Regions from separate parts of the Enterobacter cloacae complex sp. ECNIH7 genome, predicted to be linked through region 2. Evidence: predicted binding sites of a transcription regulator. Region 2 holds the regulator's gene; each other region holds the start of a gene.

The links. Region 2 encodes PurR, which represses purine synthesis genes. Its sites were predicted from a motif close to CANGCAAACGTTTGCNTG; they were not measured.
Region 1: the regulator PurR is predicted to act here: its motif matches at 3,734-3,751, upstream of gltS (sodium/glutamate symporter).
Region 3: the regulator PurR is predicted to act here: its motif matches at 2,418-2,435, upstream of tusA (sulfurtransferase TusA).
Region 4: the regulator PurR is predicted to act here: its motif matches at 3,280-3,297, upstream of purE (5-(carboxyamino)imidazole ribonucleotide mutase).

What each region holds. Positions count from the first base shown of each region.
Region 1 is NZ_CP017990.1:125,476-130,891, reverse strand. It holds gene trmH (tRNA (guanosine(18)-2'-O)-methyltransferase TrmH) at 1-287, shown strand, start outside; gene recG (ATP-dependent DNA helicase RecG) at 291-2,372, shown strand; gene gltS (sodium/glutamate symporter) at 2,375-3,577, opposite strand; gene xanP (xanthine/proton symporter XanP) at 3,803-5,194, shown strand; gene WM95_RS00625 (AsmA family protein) at 5,314-5,416, shown strand, end outside.
Region 2 is NZ_CP017990.1:2,153,698-2,159,113, forward strand. It holds gene punC (purine nucleoside transporter PunC) at 189-1,388, opposite strand; gene punR (DNA-binding transcriptional activator PunR) at 1,503-2,414, shown strand; gene purR (HTH-type transcriptional repressor PurR) at 2,433-3,458, opposite strand; gene cydH (cytochrome bd-I oxidase subunit CydH) at 3,756-3,845, shown strand; gene WM95_RS10725 (MFS transporter) at 4,009-5,175, shown strand; gene sodB (superoxide dismutase [Fe]) at 5,214-5,416, opposite strand, start outside.
Region 3 is NZ_CP017990.1:4,814,389-4,819,804, forward strand. It holds gene asd (aspartate-semialdehyde dehydrogenase) at 177-1,280, opposite strand; gene WM95_RS24055 (YhgN family NAAT transporter) at 1,460-2,053, shown strand; gene tusA (sulfurtransferase TusA) at 2,116-2,358, opposite strand; gene WM95_RS24065 (7-cyano-7-deazaguanine/7-aminomethyl-7-deazaguanine transporter) at 2,526-3,191, shown strand; gene WM95_RS24070 (DcrB family lipoprotein) at 3,264-3,821, shown strand; gene WM95_RS24075 (MFS transporter) at 3,826-5,043, opposite strand; gene WM95_RS24080 (AI-2E family transporter) at 5,189-5,416, shown strand, end outside.
Region 4 is NZ_CP017990.1:1,250,598-1,256,013, forward strand. It holds gene WM95_RS06090 (porin) at 1-358, shown strand, start outside; gene mnmH (tRNA 2-selenouridine(34) synthase MnmH) at 481-1,551, opposite strand; gene purK (5-(carboxyamino)imidazole ribonucleotide synthase) at 1,636-2,703, opposite strand; gene purE (5-(carboxyamino)imidazole ribonucleotide mutase) at 2,700-3,209, opposite strand; gene WM95_RS06115 (hypothetical protein) at 3,371-3,556, opposite strand; gene WM95_RS06120 (YdgH/BhsA/McbA-like domain containing protein) at 3,625-3,834, opposite strand; gene lpxH (UDP-2,3-diacylglucosamine diphosphatase) at 3,972-4,694, opposite strand; gene ppiB (peptidylprolyl isomerase B) at 4,698-5,192, opposite strand; gene cysS (cysteine--tRNA ligase) at 5,367-5,416, shown strand, end outside.

The DNA of each region.
Region 1 (5,416 bases), 2.0 Mb from region 2:
GTGAAATTATCATTCCGATGATCGGCATGGTGCAGTCTTTGAACGTCTCCGTGGCGTCCGCACTCATTCTGTATGAAGCGCAGCGTCAGCGTCAGAACGCCGGGATGTACGAGCGCAGCAACAGCATGCTGCCGGAAGATGAACAGCAGCGCCTGCTGTTTGAAGGTGGTTATCCGGTGCTGGCTCGCGTTGCGAAGCAGAAAAAATTGCCTTACCCCCACGTCAACGCGCAGGGCGAAATTGAAGCCGATGCCGAGTGGTGGGCCACCATGCAGTACGCCGGGTAAGCGATGAAAGGCCGCCTGCTGGATGCCATCCCGCTTAACAGCCTGACAGGCGTGGGCGCGGCGCAAAGCAATAAGCTGGCAAAAATTGGCCTGCACACCGTGCAGGATCTCCTGCTTCACCTCCCCCTGCGTTACGAAGACCGCACTCAGCTCTACAAGATTGGCGATCTCCTTCCCGCCATTTACGCCACCGTTGAAGGCGAAGTCCTGAACTGCAACATCACCTTCGGCGGACGCCGGATGATGACCTGCCAGATCAGCGACGGCACCGGCATTCTCACCATGCGTTTTTTCAACTTCAGCGCGGCGATGAAAAACAGCCTGGCGACGGGCCGCAGGGTGCTGGCCTATGGCGAAGCCAAACGCGGGAAATACGGCGCAGAGATGATCCACCCGGAGTACCGCGTGCAGGGCGATCTCAGCACGCCGGAAATGCAGGAGACGCTTACCCCGGTTTACCCGACGACCGAAGGCATCAAGCAGGCGACGCTGCGTAAGCTCACCGATCAGGCGCTGGAGCTGCTGGATACCTGCGCCATTACCGAGCTGCTGCCGCCCGAGCTGGCGCAGGGCATGATGAGCCTGCCCGAGGCGCTGCGAACCCTGCATCGACCGCCGCCAACGCTGCAGCTCAGCGATTTAGAAAGCGGCAAACACCCCGCCCAACAGCGTCTTATCCTTGAGGAATTACTGGCACATAACCTGAGCATGCTGGCGCTTCGCGCGGGCGCGCAGCGTTTCCACGCCCAGCCCTTAAGCCCTCGTGATGAGCTCAAAGATAAGCTGCTGGCCTCTCTGCCGTTTAAACCCACCGGCGCGCAGGCGCGCGTCACCGCCGAGATTGAACGCGATATGGCGCTCGACGTGCCGATGATGCGCCTGGTGCAGGGCGACGTGGGCTCCGGTAAAACGCTGGTTGCCGCCCTGGCGGCCCTGCGCGCGATTGCCCACGGTAAGCAGGTGGCGCTGATGGCGCCAACCGAACTGCTGGCCGAACAGCACGCCAACAATTTCCGCGCCTGGTTTGCGCCGCTCGGGATTGAAGTGGGCTGGCTTGCCGGGAAGCAAAAAGGCAAAGCTCGCCTTGCGCAACAGGAGGCTATTGCCAGCGGGCAGGTGCAGATGATTGTCGGCACGCACGCCATCTTCCAGGAGCAGGTGCAGTTTAACGGTCTTGCGCTGGTAATTATCGACGAGCAGCACCGCTTCGGCGTACATCAGCGTCTGGCGCTCTGGGAAAAAGGCCTGCAGCAGGGCTTCCACCCGCATCAGCTGATCATGACCGCCACGCCGATCCCGCGCACCCTGGCGATGACAGCGTACGCCGATCTGGATACCTCCACCATCGACGAACTGCCGCCGGGCCGTACCCCGGTCACCACGGTCGCCATTCCCGACACGCGCCGCAGCGATATCATTGACCGCGTGCGCAACGCCTGCACCCAGGAAGGGCGTCAGGCTTACTGGGTCTGTACGCTGATTGAAGAATCTGAACTGCTGGAAGCGCAGGCTGCCGAAGCCACGTGGGAAGAGCTTAAGCTGGCGCTGCCGGAGCTGAACGTGGGTCTGGTTCACGGACGCATGAAGCCCGCCGAAAAACAGGCGGTGATGCAGTCGTTCAAACAGGGTGATTTGCATTTGCTGATCGCCACCACGGTGATCGAAGTCGGCGTGGACGTCCCGAATTCCAGCCTGATGATCATCGAAAACCCGGAGCGTCTCGGCCTTGCCCAGCTCCACCAGCTGCGCGGGCGCGTCGGCCGTGGCGCGGTTGCGTCCCACTGCGTTCTGCTCTACAAAGCGCCTCTTTCCAAAACGGCCCAGATGCGTCTTCAGGTGCTGCGCGACAGCAACGACGGTTTTGTGATTGCGCAAAAAGACCTGGAGATCCGCGGCCCGGGCGAACTGCTGGGCACGCGTCAGACGGGTAACGCGGAATTCAAAGTAGCGGATTTACTGCGCGATCAGGCCATGATCCCAGAAGTTCAGCGCCTGGCTCGCCATATTCATGAACGCTACCCCGAACAGGCGGCAGCGTTAATTGAGCGCTGGATGCCGGAAACCGAGCGCTATTCCAACGCCTGATTTCAGGCAAACATCGGCAGCATCAGATACAGCTTAATCACCAGCGCGTTGACGATATCAATGAAGAATGCGCCAACCATCGGGACCACAAGAAACGCCATGTGCGATGGCCCGAACCGTTCTGTGATCGCCTGCATATTGGCGATAGCCGTTGGAGTGGCCCCCAGACCAAACCCGCAGTGACCCGCCGCCAGCACCGCCGCATCGTAGTTTTTGCCCATCATGCGCCAGGTCACGAACATGGCGTACAGCGCCATAAACAGCGCCTGTACCGCCAGAATCGCCACCATCGGTAGCGCCAGCGAAGCCAGTTCCCACAGCTTGAGGCTCATCAGCGCCATCGCCAGGAACAGCGACAGGCAGACGTTGCCGAGCACCGATACCGCCCGTTCAAACACGCGGTAGAAGCCCATCAGCGCCAGACCGTTGCTCAGGATCACCCCGATAAACAGCACGCAGACAAACGTCGGCAGTTCAAATGCGGAACCCGCCAGCCATTGCGCAACCACTTTGCCCACGGTCAGGCAGATGGCGATCGTCGCGATAGTTTCAATCAGCACCAGCGAGGTAATGCTGCGCCCGACGTCCGGCTTTTCGAACGCGGTCGGCACCAGCTCATCGTCAGGCCTGCCGTTCGGCGTGGTGGAGTGCTTAACCAGATACCGCGCCACCGGGCCGCCAATCAGGCCACCCAGAACCAGGCCAAAGGTCGCACAGGCCATCGCCACTTCCGTCGCATTTTCAAACCCGTAGCGCTCGATGAACAGCTTGCTCCACGCGGCCCCGGTTCCGTGACCGCCCGAAAGGGTAATCGACCCCGCCAACAATCCCATCAGCGGATCCAGCCCCAGCAGCGTTGCCATGCCGATGCCAATGGCGTTTTGCATCAGCAGCAGCCCCACCACCACAATCAGGAATACGCCGAGCACCTTACCGCCCGAGCGCAGGCTCGCCAGGTTGGCGTTCAGGCCGATAGTGGCAAAGAAGGCCAGCATCAGCGGATCTTTCAGGGACATATCAAAATCGATTTCCCAGCCCATGCTTTTTTTCAGTATCAGCAGGGCCAGCGCCACCAGCAGGCCACCGGCGACAGGTTCAGGAATGGTGTATTTCTTCAGAAGGGAAACGCTATGTACCAGCTTGCGACCAAGCAGAAGAACCAGCGTTGCGGCAACAAGGGTCGACAACGTATCGAGATGAATCATAAAAGGCTCCTGTAATGCGCGTGTTCCATACACACGCGGCGTTATCCTGGGCCGGGTTGCGCTCTTCATGAGCTCCCGGCGCAAAAAGTGTAATTTTTTTTCCCCACGCGTTGTAGAAAACCTGCTCACAGCAGCAGATTTTCTTCCCTTTTTTTGCTGGCAATCGTTTGCTTTTACCAGGTGGTCAGATAAAATGCCCGCTTTTCCACCGTGGGATTGCCGCCGATGTCCGTTAACACCATAGAGTCGCCCGATGCGCAACCGATTGCGCAGAAGCAAAATAGCGAACTGATTTACCGCCTTGAAGACCGCCCGCCGCTGCCGCAAACGCTTTTCGCCGCCTGCCAGCATCTTCTGGCAATGTTTGTTGCGGTGATCACCCCGGCGCTGCTGATTTGCCAGGCGCTCGGTTTACCGGCGCAGGACACGCAGCACATTATCAGCATGTCTCTCTTCGCCTCCGGCGTGGCCTCGATTATTCAAATTAAAGCGTGGGGTCCGGTGGGGTCGGGATTATTGTCGATTCAGGGCACCAGCTTTAACTTCGTGGCACCGCTGATCATGGGCGGTACGGCGCTGAAAACCGGCGGTGCGGATGTTCCGACCATGATGGCGGCGCTGTTCGGCACGCTGATGCTGGCCAGCTGTACGGAGATGGTGATCTCCCGCGTTCTGCATCTGGCTCGCCGCGTCATCACCCCGCTGGTTTCCGGCGTGGTCGTGATGATTATCGGCCTGTCGCTGATCCAGGTGGGCCTGACGTCCATCGGCGGCGGCTATGCCGCAATGAGCGACCACACCTTCGGCGCGCCGAAAAACCTGCTGCTGGCGGGTGTCGTGCTGGCGATCATTATTCTGCTTAACCGTCAGCGAAATCCTTACCTGCGCGTCGCCTCGCTGGTGATCGCCATGGCGGCGGGCTACCTGCTGGCGTGGGCGCTGGGCATGCTGCCGGAGAACACCGCGCCGACCAACAGCGCGCTGATCGTCGTTCCTACGCCGCTGTACTACGGACTGGGCATTGACTGGGGCCTGCTCCTGCCGCTGATGCTGGTCTTTATGATCACCTCTCTGGAGACCATCGGTGATATCACCGCCACCTCGGACGTCTCCGAGCAGCCGGTGTCCGGCCCGCTGTACATGAAGCGCCTCAAAGGCGGCGTGCTGGCGAACGGCCTGAACTCGTTTGTCTCTGCGGTATTCAACACCTTCCCGAACTCCTGCTTCGGTCAGAACAACGGCGTGATCCAGCTGACCGGCGTTGCCAGCCGCTACGTCGGTTTTGTGGTGGCGCTGATGCTGATCGTTCTCGGCCTGTTCCCGGCGGTAAGCGGCTTTGTGCAGCATATCCCTGAGCCTGTGCTGGGCGGCGCAACGCTGGTGATGTTCGGCACTATCGCGGCCTCCGGCGTGCGTATCGTCTCCCGCGAGCCGCTGAACCGCCGCGCGATCATGATTATCGCGCTGTCGCTGGCCGTTGGCCTGGGCGTGTCCCAGCAGCCGCTGATCCTGCAGTTTGCGCCTGACTGGGTGAAAAACCTGCTCTCTTCCGGCATTGCCGCGGGCGGTATCACCGCTATCGTTCTGAACCTCGTTTTCCCGCCTGAAAAGAACTGATCATCTTCACGGCAGGTAGTCAATGCCTGCCGTGACATCTAATTACACCATTCCCGCCTTGAGGATTGCGCATAAATCGTGCATAACTCCCTTATGTGCGTTTTGCGGGATGGAAGACCATGAAATTTATTGGAAAGCTACTCGTCTATCTTTTGGTAGCCCTGCTCATTGTGATGCTGGCGCTCTATATTCTGCTCCAGACCCGCTGGGGCGCGTCTCAGG
Region 2 (5,416 bases):
CAGAGGAAGGGAGATAACCCTTGCCGAAATGCCTTCCATGGTAAAACGGGAGCACTCCGGCTCCCGTTAACACTTAATATTTATCGTATTTAATCGAACCAAATTTAGTATAGGCCTCAAAATTTGGTGATTCAATAGAAAATTGTTAGCAACCTAATCACTGAAAATTAACATGATTTCCGGCGCGATTATGCATGCGACGTTTCAACCTGTGCGCGGTTAGCCTGCTCACGCTGCGCGGCTGCCTGCATGCGATAGCCCAACACCGCCAGCGCAACGGTCACCAGCATCACGCTGGTGGTGGTCAGGAGCGGCGTGGCAATCAGCGCCGAGACCACCAGGCTTGCCAGGAAGCACAGCCCCAGCTGCAGGGTGTTCTGCAGCGCGGCGGCGCGGCCTGTCGCCTGCGGGAAGGGACGCAGCGCCTGGGCTACAACGATAGGGTAAATCGCCCCGTTCGCGACGGCCATCACGCAGAATGGGATCAAAATTTCAGCCAGACCGGCACCGGGAATAAAGCCAACGGCCCAGGTCCCGATAACGCTCAGCGCATACAGCACCAGCAGCCACGGCAGCATCTGCTGACCTTCCCACTTCTGCAGCGCCGCGCGACAGCCGTACCCGCCTACCAGGAACGCGATGGTCTGCGGAACATAGCTCAGGCCGATGGCTGCCGGGCTGTAACCCATATCGTGCAGAATGAACGGCGAGCCGGTGAGCCACGCGAAGAAGCTTGCCGAGCAGGCGGCATAGATCAGGACATTCCCGCGATACGCTTTGGCGCTGAGCAGGGAAGTAAAGGTAATCGGCTTCGCGTCAGTATGCGCTTCTTTTTTATGCGCGGGCTTGAGGGCGAACGCCGGCAGCATCAGTACCAGAGTAATGGCAAACAGCGTGGCGAAAATGGCCTGCCAGTCGAAATGCGCGAGGATCCAGCTGCCCAGCAGGGGAGCGAGGGCAGGTGAGAGACCCACCAGCGGCATAATGGTGGCGAAAATACGGTTTGTGCGGTTAGCCGGGTAATAGTCGGTGACCAGCGCCTGCCAGGTCACGGCCGCGGCACAGACGCCCACGGCCTGAATAAACCGCAGCACCAGCAGCCAGGTGGCATCGCGTACCCATAACATTCCCAGGCAGCCCACCGCAAAAATGGCCAGGCCCAGCAACAGTACCGGTTTACGACCAAAGCGATCCGAGAGCGGTCCCCAGAGCAGCTGAGCGAAGGCAAAACCGGCGAGGAATAAACTCAGGCTGGCGCTGATGGCGGCAGCAGGCGTTTGTAAATCTTCCTGCATGGCGGCAAACGCCGGCAGGTACATATCGGTGGCCAAAAAGCCCAGCACGCTCAAGCCGCCGAGCCAGACTAAAAAACTGTTCCTGGGTTGCATTATTTTATTCTCCTGAGGAGGCAGGTATACATTGGCGCTGAGTGTAGGGAGTGCAAAGCCGCTTGTGAAACGCTAATATTTGGCGGGTGCATTCAAAAATTTTGCAGGCAGAAAATGTGGTCAGATTATTCTCTTGAAGTGGTCGATGCTGTTGCGCGTAACGGCAGCTTTAGCGGTGCGGCGCAGGAGCTGCACCGCGTCCCTTCGGCAATCAGCTACACGGTGCGTCAGCTTGAGGAGTGGCTGGCGGTTCCGCTGTTTGAACGGCGGCATCGTGATGTGGAATTAACGCCCGCAGGCGCGTGGTTTTTGAAAGAAGGGCGTTCTGTTATCAAAAAAATGCAGATCACCCGCGAACAGTGTCAGCAGATCGCTAACGGCTGGCGGGGACATCTTTCCATCGCGGTGGACAACATCGTTAAACCCGAGCGCACCCGGCAGATGATCGTCGATTTCTATCGTCATTTTTCTGACGTCGAGCTGCGGGTCTCGCAGGAGGTGTTTAACGGCGTCTGGGATGCGCTGGCGGACGGCAGGGCAGAGATGGCGATTGGGGCCACGCAGGCGATCCCGGTCGGGGGACGTTACGCCTTTCGCGATATGGGAATGCTGAGCTGGAAATGCGTGGTGGCAAGCGACCATCCGCTGGCGGCGATGGAAGGGCCGCTGAGCGATGACACGCTGCGCAACTGGCCGTCGCTGGTGCTGGAAGATACGTCCCGTTCATTGCCCAAGCGTATCACCTGGCTTCTCGACAACCAGCGGCGGGTGGTGGCCCCTGACTGGGAATCGTCGGCGACGTGCCTCAGCGCCGGGCTGTGCGTCGCGATGGTGCCCGTTCATTTCGCGCGTCCGCGCATCGATACCGGAGAGTGGGTTGAGCTGACGCTGGAGAATCCGTTCCCGGATGCGGCCTGCTGCCTGACATGGCAGCAAAATGATGTCTCGCCTGCGATGGCCTGGCTGCTGGATTATCTGGGAGACAGCGAAACGCTGAACCGGGAATGGTTACGGGAGCCAGCGTAGCTGGCCCCCGTAAAGCGATTAACGACGGTAGTCGCGGAACGGACCATCCGCAACGGAACGGCGTTCGATAAGACGCGGGTGAACTTCAATGGACTGCGACTCTTCACGCTTGTTGACGATTCTGTCCATCAGCATGTTAAAGGCCGTTTCGCCCAGCGAGTCTTTTGGCTGGTGAATGGTGGTCAGCGCCGGGGTGAAGAAGCGCGCGTTACGCACGTTGTCATACCCGATCACGGAAATATCCTGCGGTACGCGCAGGCCCAGCTCGTCGGCAGCGCAGAGCGCGCCCATGGCCATGATGTCGCCTCCGCAGAACACGGCGGTCGGACGGTGCGGCTGGGAGACGATCTGCTGCATCGCGCGGTAGCCCGATTCCGGCTCAAAGTCGCCCTGCACAATCCAGTTTTCCGGCACGTTGATCAACGCTTCTTCCATCGCTTTCATAAAACCGGCCAGACGGCCCGCGCCGGTGTTGCGCTCCAGCGGACCGGGGATCACGCCAATCTCGCGGTGACCGCGTTCGATCAAATAACGACCGGCCATATAGCCGCCTTCAAAGGCGTTATCGATAACAGAATCGGTGAAGTCTGCGCGCGCTTCGCCCCAGTCCATCACCACCATTGGAATATGGCGATACTCTTCCAGCATCGACAGCACTGACTCCGGATACTCGGAGCACATTACCAGCAGGCCATCAACGCGCTTTTGCGCCATCATCGACAGGTAGGCACGCTGTTTTTCAATGCTGTTCCACGCGTTGCCCAGAATCAGGGTATAGCCTTTCTGGAAGCAGTTCTTTTCGACCGCTTCAATGATCTCGGCAAAATAGGCCGCTTCACTGCTGGTCGCCAGCAATCCAATGGACTTGGTGTGATTAACCTTGAGGCTGCGCGCAACCGCACTTGGCGAATAGTGCAGCTCTTTGATCGCTGCCCAGACGGCGTTGCGCGTCTCTTCCGCCACAAAGCGGGTTTTGTTAATTACATGTGATACGGTTGTAGTGGAAACGTTTGCGCGTTTTGCTACGTCTTTAATTGTTGCCATTAAATGTCACTCCAGACCATATCCTAAGCTCCTGAAAAACTTGAAGGTAAACGTTTGCCTTCTCTCACCCTTATCTCGCAATGTTGAATTGCGGCACGCCGGGAAAACGACACGGGACGTCAGGAGGGGGTCAATGGCCGGTACGCTAATAAATTTAGCGTGGAATTTTGTCCTATCTTGATGAAAAGGGGAAGAGGTAAAGTGGTTATCAGTATAAATCCAGGAAGATTTTTGACGTAATCTGTGCAAAAATGAGCAAGCTCACTTTTCGTGTGGGGATTAAAAGGAGAAAAATTGATGAGTTCCGATCTTAAGTTTTCGCTGTTCACCACCGTTGTTGTGCTGGCTCTGATTGTTGCGGCCGGTCTGACGGCTGCGCTGCACTGATTTACGCGGAGGGAGAGCCTTCTCCCTCCCGACTCCCCGGATTGTTACTTCTCTGGCAAAAATCTTTTGCCATTTTGTTAACTTCTCATTTTTTGTGATTGATGTCATGCTTTCCGCTTCTTTGTTCTGTGTCACCAAATGACACGGCATCCGGAGTTGACGCATGAAAATCAATTTTCCCCTGCTGGCCCTGGCGATTGGCGCTTTTGGGATTGGCACCACTGAATTCTCCCCGATGGGGTTACTGCCTGTTATTGCCCGGGGCGTAGATGTCTCTATCCCTGCGGCAGGGATGTTAATTAGCGCCTACGCTATCGGCGTGATGGTCGGTGCGCCGCTGATGACGCTTCTGCTTTCGCACCGCGCGCGCCGCAATGCGCTGATTTTCCTGATGGCGATTTTCACCCTGGGCAACGTGCTTTCGGCCATTTCGCCGGACTACACCACTCTGATGCTATCGCGTATTCTGACCAGCCTTAACCACGGCGCGTTCTTTGGGTTGGGATCGGTCGTGGCAGCCAGCGTGGTGCCAAAACACAAGCAGGCGAGCGCCGTGGCGACCATGTTTATGGGGCTAACGATTGCCAACATCGGCGGGGTGCCTGCGGCAACCTGGCTGGGCGAGGTTATTGGCTGGCGAATGTCCTTCCTGGCGACGGCCGGACTGGGCGTGATTGCGATGGTGGCGCTGTTCTTCTCCCTGCCGAAAGGCAGCGCCGGAGAACGTCCGGAAGTGCGTAAAGAGCTGGCTGTGCTGATGCGCCCGCAGGTGCTCTCCGCGCTGCTGACCACCGTGCTGGGGGCAGGGGCGATGTTTACCCTCTACACCTATATTTCACCTGTATTGCATGACATCACCCACGCAACCCCTCTCTTTGTGACCGCGATGCTGGTGCTGATTGGCGTGGGCTTCTCGATCGGCAACTTTCTCGGCGGGAAATTTGCCGACCGTTCCGTGAGCGGGACGCTTAAGGGCTTCTTAACCCTGCTGATAGTCATCATGGTTGCCATTCCGTGGCTGGCGCGCAATGAGTTTGGGGCCGCGATTGCGATGGTCGTCTGGGGAGCCGCCACTTTCGCCGTGGTGCCGCCGCTGCAGATGCGCGTGATGCGTGTCGCGCACGAGGCGCCGGGACTTTCATCTTCCGTGAATATCGGTGCGTTTAACCTGGGTAATGCCCTGGGCGCCGCGGCCGGTGGGGCCGTGATTTCAGGTGGTCTGGGATACAGCTTTGTGCCGGTGATGGGGGCGATTATTGCCGCGCTCGGCCTGCTGCTGGTGATGATGTCGGGTCGTAAACAGCCTGAAGCAGCCTGCGCTGCGGAATAAACCAAAAACGCAGAAGGGCGAACCCTTCTGCGTGTCTCTTACGCGGCGAAGTTCTTCGCGACAAAGTCCCAGTTAACCAGTGCCCAGAAGTGCTCCAGGTAGTTCGGACGCGCGTTGCGGTAGTCAATGTAGTAAGCGTGTTCCCATACGTCCACTGTCATCAGCGGCTTAGCGCTGGTAGTCAGCGGGGTACCCGCGTTAGAGGTGGACACGATAGCCAGTTTGCCATCCGCCTCTTTAA
Region 3 (5,416 bases), 2.5 Mb from region 2:
AGCACAAAAATGTGCATCCATTCTGCTCCGTTCGAACCTCAGGTAAGAAATGACTCTTCCTTAAAGCATAGCCAACGCTCTAGATGACTCCTGATAAAAAATAAGACATACGCGTGTTACTCCATGTAGTACGCAAAAAAAAGGGGTGAAAATCACCCCCGGTAGTTAACAAATTATTACGCCAGCTGGCGCAGCATGCGGCGCAGCGGCTCGGCGGCGCCCCACAGGAGCTGGTCGCCGACGGTGAACGCGGAGAGATACTCCGGCCCCATGTTCAGCTTGCGCAGACGGCCAACCGGCGTGGTCAGCGTGCCGGTAACGGCAGCCGGGGTCAGCTCGCGCATGGTGATATCGCGATCGTTTGGTACCACTTTCGCCCACGGGTTGTGCGCGGCCAGCAGCTCTTCCACGGTCGGAATAGACACATCTTTTTTCAGTTTAATGGTGAAGGCCTGGCTGTGGCAGCGCAGCGCGCCGATACGCACGCACAGACCGTCAACCGGAATGGTGTTCGCGGTCGCGAGGATTTTGTTAGTCTCAGCCTGGCCCTTCCACTCTTCGCGGGTCTGGCCGTTATCCAGCTGTTTGTCGATCCACGGGATCAGGCCACCGGCCAGCGGTACGCCGAAGTTATCCACCGGCAGCTCGCCGCTTCGGGTCAGCTGAGTGACCTTACGCTCGATATCAAGGATCGCGGACGCCGGGTTTGCCAGCTCGGTCGCGACGCTTTGGTGCAGCTGGCCCATCTGGGTCAGCAGCTCGCGCATATGACGCGCGCCGCCGCCGGACGCCGCCTGGTAGGTCGCCACGGAGACCCACTCAACCAGATCCTGCGCGAACAGGCCGCCGAGGGACATCAGCATCAGGCTGACGGTACAGTTACCGCCGACAAAGGTTTTCACGCCGTTGTTCAGGCCGTCGGTGATGACGTCCTGGTTCACCGGGTCGAGAATGATGATGGCATCGTCTTTCATGCGCAGCGAAGAAGCCGCGTCAATCCAGTAGCCCTGCCAGCCGCTTTCACGCAGCTTTGGATAGATTTCGTTGGTATAATCGCCGCCCTGGCACGTCACAATAATGTCGAGTGCCTTCAGCGCTTCCAGATCGTAAGCATCCTGCAACGTGCCTGTGGTACCACCAAAGGACGGAGCAGCCTGGCCGAGCTGGGAAGTGGAGAAGAAGACCGGGCGGATAGCGTCGAAATCGCGCTCTTCAACCATGCGTTGCATGAGTACAGAGCCGACCATACCGCGCCAGCCGATAAAACCAACGTTTTTCATAGCATTTTTTTCCTGCTGAGGGTGTGTGCTGATTGTGCAAGCCAGTATTGAACTGGGATATGCTTCACATTACAAAATGCTGCCAAAGTCGCAAGCGAAATTAATCGATGATTGCCCGGCAATCAGAAAAAGCGCTAATCATCGAAATAACACTACTAAGTATCAGGGATAATTTAAAGATGAGTGAAATCATTTCCGCGGCGGTTTTATTGATCCTGATTATGGATCCACTGGGAAACCTGCCTATCTTCATGTCGGTGCTGAAGCACACCGAGCCGAAGCGCCGCCGGGCGATCATGATCCGCGAGCTGCTCATCGCCCTGCTGCTGATGTTTATCTTCCTGTTTGCCGGTGAGAAAATTCTCGCATTCCTCAACCTGCGCGCCGAAACCGTTTCGATTTCCGGCGGGATTATTCTGTTCCTGATTGCCATTAAGATGATTTTCCCGAGCGCGGAAGGCAGCAGCAGCGGCCTGCCCGCGGGTGAAGAGCCGTTTATCGTGCCGCTGGCGATTCCACTCGTCGCAGGGCCGACCATTCTGGCCACGCTGATGCTGCTGTCGCATCAGTATCCGAACCAGATGAGCCATCTGGTGATTGCCCTGCTGATCGCCTGGGGCGGGACGTTTATCATCCTGCTGCAGTCGTCGCTGTTCCTGCGCCTGCTGGGTGAGAAAGGGGTGAACGCGCTGGAGCGCCTGATGGGGCTGATTCTGGTGATGATGGCAACGCAGATGTTCCTGGACGGGATCAGGGCGTGGATGAAGGGATGACGTTCTCCCTCTCCCCGCGGGAGAGGGCCGGGGTGAGGGCATCAGGCCGCAGAGGCGCCCATCTACCCCTTACGAATCAAATACCGGTACGGCAGCGCTTCGGTCTGCTGTGCCACCAGTTCATGCTCCATAAAGGTACAAAAGCCGGGAATATCGCGGGTCGTGGCCGGGTCGTCGGCAATAATCAGCAGCGTTTCACCGGTCTGCATGTTGCGCACGGTTTTGCGTACCATCATTACCGGCTCCGGGCAGCGAAGGCCCTGGGCATCAAGAGTGTGGTCTGGGCTGGAAAACAGGTCGGTCATGATCTTCTCGGTCTGGTAAAAACGGCTGTAGTTTACGCCCGGTTGCGATCAATGCAAACCAGGTTAACGATTGCGTAAAAACTAACCATTGCAATGTCCTGACAAAGCAGTATCATGCTGCGGTTTTTATTGGGTTCCCTCACCCCAACGTATAAAAAGGTCACAATATGACGTCGTTTTCTGAATCACAGCGCGTAAAAGCGTTGTTCTGGCTTTCGCTTTTCCATTTGCTGGTGATCACCTCCAGCAACTATCTGGTGCAGCTCCCGATCTCCATCTTTGGTTTTCACACCACCTGGGGCGCATTCAGCTTCCCGTTTATTTTCCTCGCGACGGATTTGACCGTGCGTATCTTTGGCGCACCGCTGGCTCGCCGTATTATTTTTTCGGTCATGCTCCCGGCGCTGTTCATCTCGTACGTGGTTTCGTCTCTGTTTTATATGGGAAGCTGGCAGGGCTTTGAGGCGTTAACCCACTTCAACCTGTTTGTTGCCCGTATCGCTGCCGCAAGCTTTATGGCCTACGCGCTGGGGCAGATCCTCGACGTGCACGTGTTTAACCGCCTGCGTCAGAATCATCGCTGGTGGATGGCGCCAACCGCCTCCACGCTGTTCGGTAACGTGAGCGATACGCTGGCCTTCTTCTTCATCGCCTTCTGGCGCAGCCCGGATGCGTTCATGGCCGAACACTGGATGGAAATCGCGCTGGTGGACTACTGCTTCAAGGTCCTCATCAGCATTGTTTTCTTCCTGCCGATGTACGGCGTGCTGCTCAATATGCTGCTGAAAAGGCTGGCAGATAAATCTGAAATCACGGCATTGCAGGCTGGTTAAGGGTTCGCTTTATCAGTTGTGATAAGATGAACGAATGAGCCGTTATGGCCGTTTATCGAAAGGAAGAAGTCAATGCGCAATCTGGTTAAATATGTCGGGATTGGCCTGCTGGTTGTGGGTCTTGCAGCCTGTGATAACAGCGACACGAAAACGCCTGCTCAGGGCGCATCCGCAGAGAGCAACGCGACCGGCCAGCCGGTGAATCTGATGGATGGCAAACTCAGCTTCTCTCTGCCAGCCGATATGACCGATCAGAGCGGCAAGCTGGGCACCCAGGCGAACAACATGCACGTTTACTCCGACGCAACCGGGCAGAAAGCGGTCATTGTGATTGTGGGCGACGACACCAGCGAAGATCTGGCCGTCCTGTCCAAACGTCTGGAAGATCAGCAGCGCGGCCGCGATCCGCAGCTGCAGGTCGTGACCAATAAATCCATCGAGCTGAAAGGCCACACGCTGCAACAGCTCGACAGCATCATCTCTGCAAAAGGCCAGACCGCATACTCTTCTGTGGTGCTGGGCAAGGTTGATAACAAACTGCTGACCCTGCAGATCACCCTGCCAGCCGAAGATCAGCAGAAAGCGCAGACGGCTGCTGAAAACATTATTAACACCATCGTGATCCAGTAACGCTTCACGATGATGACGTGGCCTCCGGTGCCTGCACCGGGGGCCATTTTTTTAGCCGCCACGTCAGCAGGAGCGCAATCACCACCAGGCCCGCCGCGGCAAGATAGATCACCGGCACGCCTGCCCAGGACATCACCAGCCCCGCCAGCGGGCCGGTAATCCCTAAAGACATATCCATAAACACCGTATAGGTCGCCAGCGCTGCCCCCTGGTTCTGCTGCGGCACGGCTTTTACCGCCACCACGCCCAGCGCCGGGAAGACCAGGGAAAAGCCAGCCCCCGCGAGGAACACGCCCACTTTCGCGACCCAGGGCACCATCGCTATTCCGGTCAGCAACAGCCCGACAATCTCTATCGCAAAGCAGATCATCGCCACGTTCAGCCCGCCAAGGCGGTTGATGCCGTTAGGGAAAAGCAGGCGGGCGCCAACAAACGCACAGCTAAACAGGGTTAACGCAAAGGCTGCGCCGTCCCAGCCTTTGGCGTCGTAGAACAGGGTAATGAAGGTCGCGATTACGCCAAAGCCGGTGGTCGCCAGCGCCAGCGCCATGCCGTACGGCCAGACGCGCCCCAGCACCGCCCGAAATGGCAGCGGCTTGCCTTTGCTGGCCTTAACTTTCGGACGCGGCAGCGCAAAGAGGATTGCCAGCAGCGCGACCGCCATAATGGTGATAGCCAGCCCATACAGCCCGCCAAGCGCATAGCAGGCCACGCCGAGCGGCGCCCCGAGCGCCATCGCACCGTAGGTGACAATCCCGTTCCAGGAGATCACCCGGCCAATGTGGGGCGCGCCTACCACCCCCACGCCCCACAGCGTTGAGCCGGTTCCCGCCAGACTTTGCCCGATGCCAAGAATGACGCGGCCCAGGCAGAGCAGCGCCAGGCTGACCAGCGGCCAGTGGCCGGTTGCGGCAGCCAGCAGATAGCTCAGGCCACTGAGAAAACAGCCGCACAGTCCCACCACCACGATGCTTTTTGGACCGAACGTATCCGCGTAGCGCCCGGCATGCGGGCGGCTGAGAAGCGTGGCGAAATATTGCAGGCTAATCACCAGCCCCGCCCAGAAGGCGCTGAAGCCCATCACGTCATGGACATAGCCCGGCAGGACCGCCAGCGGCAGGCCAATGGTCAGATAGCTGGCAAAGTTGAAAATCACAACGGAAACGATGCGCAGATTGAGGCGCAGTCCGCTCAGTGCCGGTTCAGCGGCAGGTTCGGGCATGGGGTTCTACCTGGATTTTTTACAACAGTGTTTCACTATTACCACGGCGCAATAAGAAAATCAGCCCCGACTTTCAGATTAACGGTGCCAGACGAAGCGAAGCCCGGGCACTACACTTATCGGGTCATCATATTAAGGAACACGCATGATCGCTAACCCGTCCGACAAAGCAGGACTTCACATCTTATTAAAACTCGCCTGTCTGGTGGTTATCCTTGCGGGTATCCATGCTGCCGCTGACATTATTGTTCAGCTCCTGCTGGCGCTCTTTTTTGCCATCGTGCTTAATCCTCTGGTCACCTGGTTTTTACGCCGGGGCGTCAGCCGTCCGGTAGCCATCACCATCGTGGTTATTGTCATGCTGATTGGCCTG
Region 4 (5,416 bases), 900 kb from region 2:
GCTGAGCTGGACGCCGGACAACTGGACCTTCTCCGCTGGCGGCGGCTGGTATCAGAACTTCCTGACCACCAAAAAAGTGTCTGTTAACGACTACTTCGCCGGTGATGCATGGGGTATTGAATACTTTGCGGGCTACAAGTTCCCAGTCGGTCAGTACGCGGTTAAATCCATCCAGCCTTACTTCATGGGTGACCGTATTGAGTACGTGAACGGCCGTAACTACCAGCGCATCGACAACGGCGTGGGTATCAGCTTCCAGCTGGATTACGGCTTCCGCGTGGATTACGAACACGTGTTCACCTCCAGCACCGACAATCTGGGCGACATGAACCTGGTGCGTCTGCGTTACGACTTCTAAGTCGTTTTGTAGGGTGCGGCATGATGCCCTCACCCTGACCCTCTCCCACGGGAGAGGGAACAAACATTAAAAACGGCAACCCTGGTTGCCGTTTTGCTTTTACCTCGCCATCCGACTTTATTTTAGCGATCAAGCCACTCAGCAATCTCTTCGTACGTCCCGCGATAGACAATCTTCTCCGCTTTTTTCTCCAGCTGATAGCCGTACATCGGGTCGTAATAGTCCTTCAGCAGCGGCGCAAGCCAGCTGAAGTGCGCCTCTGTGCTGCCGGAGCGTTGCTGTTCCAGCAGCGCGGAATCTAACAGCGCGGTGAATTCTGCATACCGCTGCAGCCCCAGACGGCGGCGAATGGCGAACAGGCCGTGGTGCAGGTACTCGCTGTACTCCCTCCAGCCTGCTTCCTCGCCGTAGGCGGCAGAAAAGTCCGCCCACATGTGGTCGAAATACTCTTCGCGCAGGCGCTCAAGACGGACGTTAAACGGGTCTTCGACGACAACGATAGGGGCTTCAACCATGCGGTCGCGCAGGCACTCCGGCAGATGGTTGGAGCCAATCATCCGGCCTTCATCTTCCAGCACCCAGCGCGCGGCGTCTTTTTTCAGGAGCTCAGCCGCAAGGTGATTTTCAAAGCTCGCCTGGGAAAGCTGCGGCGTGAGCGTGCGGCCAAACGACGAACCGCGATGGTGCGCCAGCCCTTCCAGATCGATACCCTGAGCGTGCTGCTTCACCAGCAGGGTTTTACCGTTTCCGGTGCAGCCGCCAATAAGCACCATCGGCTTTTGTGACTGCTCGATGGTCACCTGAATTGCCGTCTGACGCAGGGCCTTATAGCCGCCGCGGATCAGCGGGTAGTCGACGCCCGCCTCTTTCAGCCAGGCCTGAGAGATATGCGAGCGCTGGCCGCCGCGCGCGCAGCAGAGAAAGCCCTCAGGATGGGCAAGGCTTGCTTCCCGCCAGGCGTTGATGCGTGCCTCACGCGTCTCGCCGCTCACCAGCTGATGGCCGAGCGCCAGCGCGGCTTCGGGGCCCTGGCGCTTATAGCAGGTGCCGACGGCGGCGCGCTCGTCGTCGTTCATTAAGGGCAGGTTGATCGCCGCAGGCATCGCGCCCTGGGCAAATTCGATCGGCGCGCGAACGTCGATTAAAGGGGTATCAGACGCGAGGATCGCGCGATAGTCCGTTCCATCGTTCATGGTTATTCCAGAAGAAAACTCAGCAGCAATGGGCGGGGATTGTACGCCGGGGAAGGGGAAGGTCAACTCCCCGGCGCAGATGTCTTACTTGAGCTTTGACTGTGCCCAGACAATACCGCTCGCATATTCCGGAGGCAGGAGCGGGATCATGGCTTCCAGGGTGGCGCTCAGGCGGCCCGTGTCGCTGTCGTTCAGGTTCAGGTGACCGACCTTACGACCCGCGCGGACCTCTTTGTCATACCAGTGCAGATGCACGAGCGGCAGCTTCAGCCAGTCGTAGTTCAGATCGGTGCCGATCAGGTTGATCATCACCGACGGGCAGTTCACCACCGGCTGCGGCAGCGGCAGGTCGACGATCGCGCGCAGGTGCAGCTCGAACTGGCTGATGGACGCGCCGTTTTGCGTCCAGTGCCCGCTGTTGTGCACGCGCGGCGCAAGTTCGTTGATCAGCAGACCGGACGGGGTGATAAAGCACTCCATCGCCATGACGCCCACATACCCGAGTTCGTGCATGATGGCAGAGAGCATATCTTCCGCCTGCGCCTGCTGGTCAGCATTGGCGTGCGGGAAGGCGACGCTGGTGCGCAGAATGCCGTCCTGATGCAGGTTATGCGTCAGCGGATAAAAGACGGTATGCCCGTTGTGCCCGCGCGCGCCAACCAGCGACACTTCACCGCTAAAGTTGATGCCCTGCTCAACGATGCACTCGCCGTAGCAGTCGTCCGGCAGTTCTGCCGTTTCATCTGCACGCAGGCGCCACTGGCCGCGGCCGTCGTAACCGCCCACGCGGCGCTTCACGATTGCCAGCTCGCCCAGCATCGCGAAAACGTCATTCCACTCGCTTTTATCGGACAGGAGCTGCCACGGCGCGGTCGGCAGACCGAGCTTGTCGAACAGCTGCTTTTGCGTCAGACGGTCGGCGATGATCGGGAATACGTCGCGGTTAACGAAGGCGTTATGACGCGCCAGCTCGCGGGTCAGAGCCGTTTCCGGCCAGCGTTCGATCTCGGCGGTGATCACGCTCTGGTGGAACGGTACGGCTTCCGGTTCGGCGTCCAGCCCGACGGGCCAGACGGCAATACCCAGCGGCTCACCGGCCTGACGCAGCATGCGGCCTAGCTGGCCGTTACCGAGGACGCAAACCTGCTTCATGCCGCACCCCGCGGGTCCGGATTGTCCAGCACCTCGTCGGTCTGGGCTTTACGCCACTCCGCCAGACGCTGGTGTAATGCTTTATCGTGCGTCGCAAGAATTTGCACCGCCAGCAGGGCGGCATTGGCAGCACCCGCTTTACCAATCGCCAGCGTGCCGACAGGAATACCGCGCGGCATCTGGACGATGGAGTAGAGGCTATCCACACCGCTTAACGCGGCGCTTTGGACCGGAACGCCTAGTACCGGCACCAGGGTTTTGGCGGCAATCATGCCTGGCAGATGTGCTGCGCCGCCCGCACCGGCAACGATCACCTCATAACCGTTCTCTTCGGCGCTTTCGGCGAAGCTGAACAGTTTGTCCGGTGTGCGGTGCGCGGAGACCACTTCAACGTGGTGCGGAACATTCAGGATTTCAAAGATTTCGGCGGCGAACTGCATGGTAGCCCAGTCGCTTTTGGACCCCATCACGATGGCGACACGCGCCGGATTATTGCGGGAAGACATGCGTCTTAAAACTCCTGTGGTGCGAAACACACTGCTTTCGAGGGCACAGAGAATAGCATGTTATACGGGCAAGGAAAACGGTTGCGCGGTTAAAAGGTGAGCAGTTATGGCGAGAAAGCGATAACAAAAAAGACCGCACGATGGCGGTCTTTTATGTGATGTTACTGAAGATCCCCTGCGGACAGGTTCTCGTTGTCGAACGCGCGGCTGACATCGATATGATTTACCATGCTGGTGTCGGCATTCGAGCCTGATTTTGGCACGGAGAAGCGATTCTCCGCGGCCTGTGCGCCTGTGGACACCACGACTGCCAGCAGCAGGGTACTTACGATGCTGATGTTTTTCATTCTCTGTTCCTTCCTCATCGTATTGTCGCTGTCGCACGTCGTAGCTGGCGGCACGGCAATCAGGGTTTTTATTTAGTCAGTTCTGCGGTCATGTACACGCGGTTGTTGACCTTCGCGCTCGTGATTTTATAAGAGGCATTCTGCTCGGCGGCCTGCGCGGCAATTTTCGCTTCTGCGCGGTCAAGGGTAGAGGCGGTTGCGCTCACGCTTTGAGCGAAAGAACCGAAAGAAACCAGGGAAAGAGCGGCAACTGCAACGAAAGTTTTGATGGATTTCATGGTCGTATTCCTTAAGTATTTTATCTGGGATAGGGCGTGTTGCCCTGATGTGATAAATAATAAGCCGACCACGGGCTGATTAAAATCGAAACAATTTGCCGATATTGTTCAAAAAAATAGAATGATAGTGTGAGGGGTTAGAACGGAAACGCGATCAGCTCCACGCCCTCTGGCGTGACTTTGACCATGGAGCCTTCGGTGTGCCAGGCACCCAACACCACGCGATGGGCCGCTTCGCCGTTGGCGATAAGGGAATGGACGTCAGGACGGTGCGTATGACCGTGGATCAACCACTGAACGCCATGCTTTTCCATTACGCTCACCACGGCCTGCGGGTTCACGTCCATGATGGTCATGGATTTGCTGCTGTTGGCGGCTTTACTGCCCGCGCGCATTCTGGCGGCGATGCGGTTGCGGATAAACAGCGGCAGCGCAAGGAACACCTTTTGGATCCACGGGGTGTGGACTTTGGCGCGAAACGCCAGGTAGCCAGTATCGTCGGTGCAGAGCGTGTCGCCGTGCATGATCAGGACCCCGCGGCCATAGAGATCGAGCACCTGCTCTTCCGGCAGCAGCGTCATGCCGCTTTCGCGGGCGTAGCGCTTGCCGATCAGGAAATCACGGTTGCCGTGAATGAAGTAGCAGGGAACGCCGGAATCCACGAGGGCGTGAATGGCGGCTGCCATTTCACGGTGCAGCGGGTTAGGGTCGTCGTCGCCAATCCAGGCTTCAAAGAGGTCGCCCAGGATGTACAGCGCATCGGCGCTTTTCGCTTCACCGCGTAAAAAACGCAGAAAACCGGCGGTTATCGCCGGTTCTTCTGTTTGCAGATGCAGATCCGCAATAAAGAGTGTCGCCACGAATTACTCGCTGACGGTCACGCTTGTAATCACAACGTCTTCTTTAGGAACGTCCTGGTGCATACCGCTGCGGCCAGTAGCGACGGCTTTGATCTTGTCAACCACGTCCATACCTTCAACCACTTCTGCGAATACGCAGTAGCCCCAACCCTGCAGGCTTTCGCCGGAGAAGTTCAGGAAGTCGTTGTCGGCCACGTTGATGAAGAACTGCGCGGTGGCAGAGTGCGGAGCCTGAGTACGGGCCATTGCCAGCGTACCGCGGGTGTTTTTCAGACCGTTGTTCGCTTCGTTTTTGATCGCTTCTTTGGTCTCTTTCTGGTTCATGCCAGGTTCAAAACCGCCGCCCTGGATCATAAAGCCGTTGATCACGCGGTGGAAAATGGTGTTGTTGTAGAAACCTTCGCGGCAGTAGTCCAGGAAGTTTTTAACTGTTTCAGGCGCTTTGTCATCAAAGGTTTTGATTACGATATCGCCATGATTAGTGTGGAAAGTAACCATTTTTGCATCCTGTTCCGTTATTGTGGTACGTCGACCCGCGTTCGGGTCATCTATAGGGGCTTGTTATAGCATAACCACAGGATGCGATCACCTTGCATTGTGTGCTGCTTCGGGTTTGAATTACGGGTAGAATAGCCTGTTTTCAACCACACACGTGTTTACATGGAATCTTCGATGTTAAAAATCTTTAATACAATGACGCGCCAGAAAGAGGAATTTAAACC